DNA from 2 places in the Arthrobacter sp. BE255 genome. Region 1 is predicted to be linked to the other one. Evidence: riboswitches for the same ligand, from Rfam matches in the RefSeq annotation. Region 1 holds a riboswitch; the other holds the start of a gene.
The links. Region 1 has a riboswitch for S-adenosylmethionine ahead of J2X42_RS15025 (bifunctional o-acetylhomoserine/o-acetylserine sulfhydrylase). Riboswitches for the same ligand answer to the same signal wherever they lie in the genome.
Positions count from the first base shown of each region.

Region 2: it holds a riboswitch for S-adenosylmethionine, as region 1 does, so the genes downstream of both, J2X42_RS02340 (aminotransferase class V-fold PLP-dependent enzyme) here and J2X42_RS15025 (bifunctional o-acetylhomoserine/o-acetylserine sulfhydrylase) in region 1, are expected to answer to the same signal.

Region 1 is NZ_JAVDWK010000008.1:174,145-177,381, reverse strand. It holds gene J2X42_RS15035 (type II CAAX endopeptidase family protein) at 1-525, shown strand, start outside; gene J2X42_RS15030 (VOC family protein) at 629-1,267, opposite strand; SAM riboswitch class IV at 1,439-1,554, shown strand; gene J2X42_RS15025 (bifunctional o-acetylhomoserine/o-acetylserine sulfhydrylase) at 1,599-2,918, shown strand; SAM riboswitch class IV at 3,009-3,124, shown strand; gene J2X42_RS15020 (homoserine O-acetyltransferase) at 3,137-3,237, shown strand, end outside.
Region 2 is NZ_JAVDWK010000001.1:501,610-504,846, forward strand. It holds gene J2X42_RS02335 (class I SAM-dependent methyltransferase) at 1-124, opposite strand, end outside; gene J2X42_RS02340 (aminotransferase class V-fold PLP-dependent enzyme) at 193-1,635, opposite strand; SAM riboswitch class IV at 1,671-1,784, opposite strand; gene hisN (histidinol-phosphatase) at 1,945-2,757, opposite strand; gene J2X42_RS02350 (ribosome small subunit-dependent GTPase A) at 2,855-3,237, opposite strand, start outside.

The sequences.
Region 1 (3,237 bases):
CGGCAGTCCACGCCAGGGGCGCCGCAGGGCAGCTCCGCGTTCCGGAAGCTCGGCTTCGACTTCGCCAGGCCGGGCCGCGACCTGCTCCAGGGGCTGGGGCTCGCCGCGCTCATCGGCATTCCGTCGCTGGGCCTCTACGCTGCGGGCAGGGCGCTGGGAATCACCACCGCCATCATCCCCAGCGCACTCGATTCGTACTGGTGGACCGTCCCCGTCCTCATCCTGTCCGCCGTGCGGCACGCCGTGGTGGAGGAGGTGATCGTGGTGGGGTATCTCCTGGACCGCTTCGGCAAGTTCGGCTGGAGCATGCCGCTGGCGATCTTCGCCAGCTCCATGCTGCGCGGCAGCTACCACCTCTACCAGGGCTTCGGCCCGTTTATAGGCAATGCCATCATGGGGGTGGTCTTCGCCTGGCTGTATACAAAAACGCGCCGCGTGATGCCGCTGGTGGTTGCACACGCCCTGCTGGACATCGTGGCATTCGTTGGCTTCAGCCTGTTCGGCAAGGCAGTCGGCCTGGGGTAGGGCTGGGTTACGCAGGCCAGGCCCGGGTTAAAGGGATTCGGCCGCCATCGGTGGGTGGCATCATTGGCACCCGCTGATGGCGGCCGAAGTATTGACGAAGCGGTCAGATGGTGACTGCTCCGGAAGCGGTTTCGAACGTGACGGACAGGATGCCGGGGGTTCCGTGCGGAGCCACCCAGTCAACGGCGACGTCCTCAAGCGGCTTCTCCACCGGTTCGCCCAGCCACTCGGTCACCCGTGCTGCCGAACCGGCGATGGTCAGGCAGGACATCTTGACGTTGCTTTCGTAGGCATTGGACGGGTGGAGGGCGGGATCGCCTTCCCACTTGAGCATGTACGGCACCTGCGGGTCCGCGATCAGGCCCAGGATACCGATCTGCTTCCAGACCAGTTCGCGGCCGTCCGGGAACTTGCGGTTGCCGTTGACGGCGGACCGGCCCAGGCGTTCTTCGAACGGGGCGAGGTCGTCCACTTCGACGCACCAGCCCATCCAGCCGCCGCCGGCCGCGGACCGGGCACGGACTGCCTGTCCGAACGGCGCCTTGTCCGATGCCGGGTGGTCAAGCACCTCGACTACTTCCAGATATTTGTGCCCGGCGAGCGGGATGATCATGTTCCGGGTTCCGAAACGGGGATGCACTCCACCCTTTACGGCTTCGACGCCGAGGGCGGACGAAATACGTTCGGTGGTGGCAGCCAGGCCATCGTGTTCACAGGCGTAAGAGACGTGATCCATGCGCATGCCCTCATCTTGGCACTTTGTGATCCGCCTCTCAGCTAAGGGTATCCTTACCTACTTTGGGGGTGCGTCACGAGTGGACATCGTCCTTTCCGCGGCCCCCTGAAGCCGGCCGCTGACCATGTTCGTCACAATGCTGTTGCACGCCGATGACAGGTTCCTACACTGAACGCAGGTCATGAGCGCCAGCGCCAAGCCCCGGCTCGCTGGCCGGCAACCCTCCTTCCGCGGTGGGGTGCCCCGGGTGAGGACCTGGCTGTCCGGCAACGGCCGGACGGCAAGCGCGGCCCGTGGTGCTCCCAGCATGCCCGGGCCCACGTCAAAGGAGCCTTGAATGTCCAACGGATGGTCTTTTGAAACCCGCCAGATCCACGCCGGCCAGGAGCCGGACAGCGCCACAGGGGCGCGTGCGCTCCCGATCTACCAGACGACGTCGTTCGTCTTCCCCAGTGCCGAAAGCGCCGCCAACCGCTTCGCGCTCGCAGAGCTGGCCCCGATCTACACCCGCATCGGAAACCCCACCCAGGACGCCGTTGAACAGCGGATCGCCAGCCTCGAGGGCGGGCTCGCGGCACTGCTCCTGAGTTCGGGACAGGCAGCCGAAACCTTCGCCATCCTCAACATCGCGGAGGCGGGGGACCATGTGGTGGCCAGCCCCAGCCTCTACGGCGGCACGTACAACCTGCTGGCACACACGCTGAAAAAGTTCGGCATCGCCGTGACCTTCGTCGAGGACCCGGACAACCTGGAACACTGGCGGGACGCCGTCCGGCCGAACACCAAGCTGTTCTTCGCCGAGGTGGTATCCAACCCGCGCCAGGACGTGCTCGATATTGAAGGAGTGTCCCGGACTGCCCACGAAGCCGGCGTCCCCCTGGTGGTCGACAACACGCTCTCCACCCCCTACCTGATCCGCCCGCTGGAGTGGGGCGCCGACATCGTGGTCCACTCCGCCACCAAATACCTTGGCGGGCACGGCTCGGCCATCGCCGGGGTGATCGTGGACTCGGGCAACTTCGACTTCGGCAAGGACCCGGAACGGTTCCCCGGCTTCAACACCCCGGACCCCACGTACAACGGGCTGGTCTACGCCCGCGACCTTGGCGCCGGCGGGGCCCTCGGCGCCAACCTCTCGTACATCCTCAAGGCCCGGGTCCAGTTGCTCCGCGACCTTGGCTCCGCAGTCTCGCCCTTCAACGCCTTCCTGATCGCGCAGGGCCTGGAGACACTCAGCCTGCGCGTTGAGCGGCACGTTGCCAACGCCGTCGCCGTGGCGCAGTGGCTGGAGGCCCGTGACGACGTCGAATCGGTCGCCTATGCCGGGCTCCCGTCCAGCCCCTGGTACGAGCGCGGACGCAAGTACGGGCCCTTGGGTACGGGCGCGGTGGTGGCCTTCAACCTGGCCGGCGGGGCCGAAGCGGGGAAGCGCTTCGTGGATGCCCTGGAGCTGCACAGCCACGTGGCGAACATCGGTGACGTGCGCTCCCTGGTCATCCACCCGGCGTCGACCACGCACAGCCAGCTCTCAGCGGAGCAGCAGGCGGTTGCGGGCGTGACGCCGGGACTGGTGCGCCTGTCCGTGGGGATCGAGCACATTGATGACATCCTGGCCGACCTGGAAGCCGGATTCCGGGCAGCCAAGGCGGCGCAGTAGGACGCCGGTCCGGACCCGCCAAGCCTCGGGGAGTCACAAACCAGTCACACTCTTAGCCATACACGGGGGCGGTTTCGTACACTCGGAGGAGGTCATGAGTGCCAGCGACAGCCCCGGCTTGCTGGCCGGCAACCCTCCTTCCGCGGTGGGGTGCCCCGGGTGAAGACCTGGCCTGCCGGTCACTTGACGGCAGGCAAGCGCGTAGAAAAGGTCTCCACATGACGATTACCGTCTCCCGTACAGCAGTACCCGAAAACGGCGTGGTCCGTTACGCCGGCATTGGCGGACTTGAACTCGAAGCGGGCGGATACCTGCCCGA
Region 2 (3,237 bases), on a different contig from region 1:
GCCAGTCGGCCGATTCGACGGGGTATCCGGGCCGGACGCGCTCGTAGTGTTCGCCGCCGTCCTGGAAGCTCTGTCCGAGCTCCTGACGGCGTCCGTGGTCAAGTTTGGGGCCACCCCGTGCCACGTGCGGTCTCCTTCGCCAGATGCCCTTGGGTATCCTTCGAATTTACCGCATCGACAGGGCTGTCCGGGTCAGTCGTCGGTGCAGGGGGCTGCGCCGGCCGTGCCGGGCGTGTTGGGTGCCCAGTCCGGGTAGGTCCGGGTGTCGTTGGCCGGAACCCAGCGGCCGGAGTCCACCACATAGTCCCAGCCGAGGCCGGTCCTGCGGAGTTCCTCGATGCCGGCCAGGAGCCGCTGGGCGTCCTCGAGCCGTGACCCCAGGCCGAAGCTCGCCCGCAGGGAGCCTGACGGCAGGCCCAGGCGTTTGAGCAGCGGGTGGGCGCAGAAACGGCCGTCCCGGAGGCCCACTCCATGTTCGGCGGACAGGTAGGCGGCCACCAAACCGGCGTCGTAGCCTTCGACAGAGAAGTTCACCACGCCGATGGTGTCTGTATCCGGGTCCGTGTCCTGGAAAATCTGGTGCACGGTGACGCCGTCGATTTTGTGGAGTCCTTCCACCAGGAAGGAACGGATGGCTGATTCGTGGGCGTGCCAGCGGTCCGGGTCCAGTGCGGCGATCACCTGGGTGGCGCGGGCCAGCGTGGCGGCGCCGAGGACGTTGGGGGAACCGCCCTCGTGCCGGGCGGGACCTGTGGCCCAGCTCACGCCGTCGAGCCTGGCCTCACGGACAGCGCCGCCGCCGGCAAGGTGCGGCGTGCCGGCGTCGAGCCAGTCCGGCCGGCCCACGAGGACGCCTGCGCCGAACGGAGCGTAGAGCTTGTGCCCGGAGAAGGCGAGGTAGTCGACGTCGTCGGCGCTGATGTTGATGCGGCGGTGGGGCGCGAGTTGCGCCGCGTCCACGACGATCCGGGCGCCGTGCTCGTGCGCCAGGGCGGCGAGTGCCCGGATGGGAAGGATTTCGCCCGTGACATTGGAAGCGCCCGTGACGGCCAGCAGGCTGACTCCACCCTGTTCAAGCTCGGCGCGGATGGCCTCCACGGTGCCGGCCAACGTGTCGGCGGCAACGACGCTGCGGTGCGGGACACCCTGCCACGGCAGGAGGTTGGCGTGGTGCTCGATGTCGAGGTACAGGACGTCGCCGGCCGGGCGGCCGTCCACCGTTGGGAGACAGCCTGCCAGGAGGTTCAGCGAATCAGTGGTGTTCCTGGTGAAGATGACGGAGTCGCCGGCCCGTCCGCCCACAAAGTCACGCACGATGTTCCGGGCGTTCTCGTAGACCGACGTGCTGATCTGGGATGCGTAGCCGGCGCCGCGGTGGACGCTGGCGTAGAACGGCAGGATTTCGTTGAGGTACGCGGAAACCACCGAGAGGGCCGGGGCGGAGGCACCGTAGTCAAGGTTGGCGTAGCGGACGTGTCCGCCCTGGATCAGCGGGGCCTGGATTTCGGCGCCGGTGACGGCGGAGAGCGGCCGGCCGGCAACGGCAAGCCGTTCGCTGAACAGGGCTGCGGTGTCGGGGCCGGCTGCGGACTGCAGACGGACGGCGGTGTTGGGGGAGACGGTGGCAGTTGTCACAGAGACCTCACTTCAGAGGGACTCCCTGTCCCGGGAATCCGCGCTTGCCGGGTCCGTTCCGGACCGGCCTGGTCGTCACCCGGGGCACCCCACCGCGAATGGAGGGTTGCCGGCCAGCAAACCGGGGTTTCGCGCTGGCACTCGTGACCTGTTAAGAGCGTAGAACATGGGCGGGGCGGGCAGGAAGCCGGTCCGAATGTTAAGGCTTTTGTTACGCGGGGCCCGGAATTGTCGCGTTTGTCCGAAGATACGGCGGCGGACGCCCCCTGCCGGAGGCGTCCGCCGCTGATAATTCGGTACATGTGGCCGTTAGAGCAGGTCGTCAAGCCCGGGGTTGAGCCGCTTGAGGACTTCCGAATGCAGGATGGAGTTGGTGGCCAGGGCGTTGCCGCCGAACGGGCCGTCCTCTCCGTCGAGGGATGTGAACCGGCCGCCCGCCTCCACCACAATCGGCACCAGCGCCGCCATGTCGTAGAGATTGAGCTCCGGTTCGCACGCGATGTCCACGGAGCCTTCTGCGACCATGCAGTAGGACCAGAAGTCGCCGTAGGCGCGGGTGCGCCAGACGTCTTCGGTCAGGCCAAGGAAGTCATCGAGGTTCCCGCGGTCCTTCCAGCCGCCCAGGCTGGAGTAGGACAGGGACGCGTCCGAGAGCTTCGAGACGTCGGATACCTTCAGCCGGGTGGCAGCGGCCAGTGACCGGCCCATGTACGCGCCGGCGCCCTTGGCGGCCCACCAGCGCTTGCCCAGTGCAGGGGCACTGACAACGCCGACGACGGGCTCGCCTTCGTCAACAAGGGCAATCAGGGTCGCCCAGACCGGGACGCCACGGACGAAGTTCTTCGTGCCGTCGATGGGGTCGATGATCCAGCGGCGGGAGCCGTGGCCTGAACTGCCGAATTCCTCACCCAGGACTGCGTCACGGGGGCGGGAACGGGACAGTTGGCCGCGGATGGCTTCCTCGGCGGCCTTGTCCGCATCGGTGACCGGCGTCAGGTCCGGCTTGGTCTCGATGTGGAGGTCCAGGGCCTTGAAGCGGCTCATGGTCTGGTCGTCCACGGAATCGGCCAGCACGTGGGCCAGGCGCAGGTCATCGTTGTAGCTCGAAGCGGGTTGGATCATGGTTCCAAACTACCGTCAAAGCGCCGCGTGGTTGGGGACCCCGGCCACTGGAACCGTGCGCAGAGCCCCCGTGCGGCTCCAACCGGGCGGGACGGCGTCAGTTGACGCTGCCCAGTTCCTTGGTTTCCTGCCCAGCCATCCGGGGGTCGGTGCCCAGCAGGCGCCGCAGGGAACCGAGCCTCGCAGGTCCTGTCGGCCCGGCATGGCCGTCGGTGACCCACGGGTCCAGGCCGCAGTTGACTGCGCCTGTGGTGTGTTTGCAGCCACGCTCGCAGGCATCGGTGCCCGGTTCCAGGTCCGGGAAGGACCGGAGGATGCGGTCCGGGTCCACATGGGCCAGGCCGAAGGAGCGGATGCCGGGGGTGTCGATGATCCAGCTTCCCGCCGGCGCGTCAGTCAGTTTGAGCGCCAGGGCAGAGGAGGAAGTGTGGCGTCCCCGGCCGGTCACGGCATTGACGCCGCCGGTGGCACGCTCCGCGC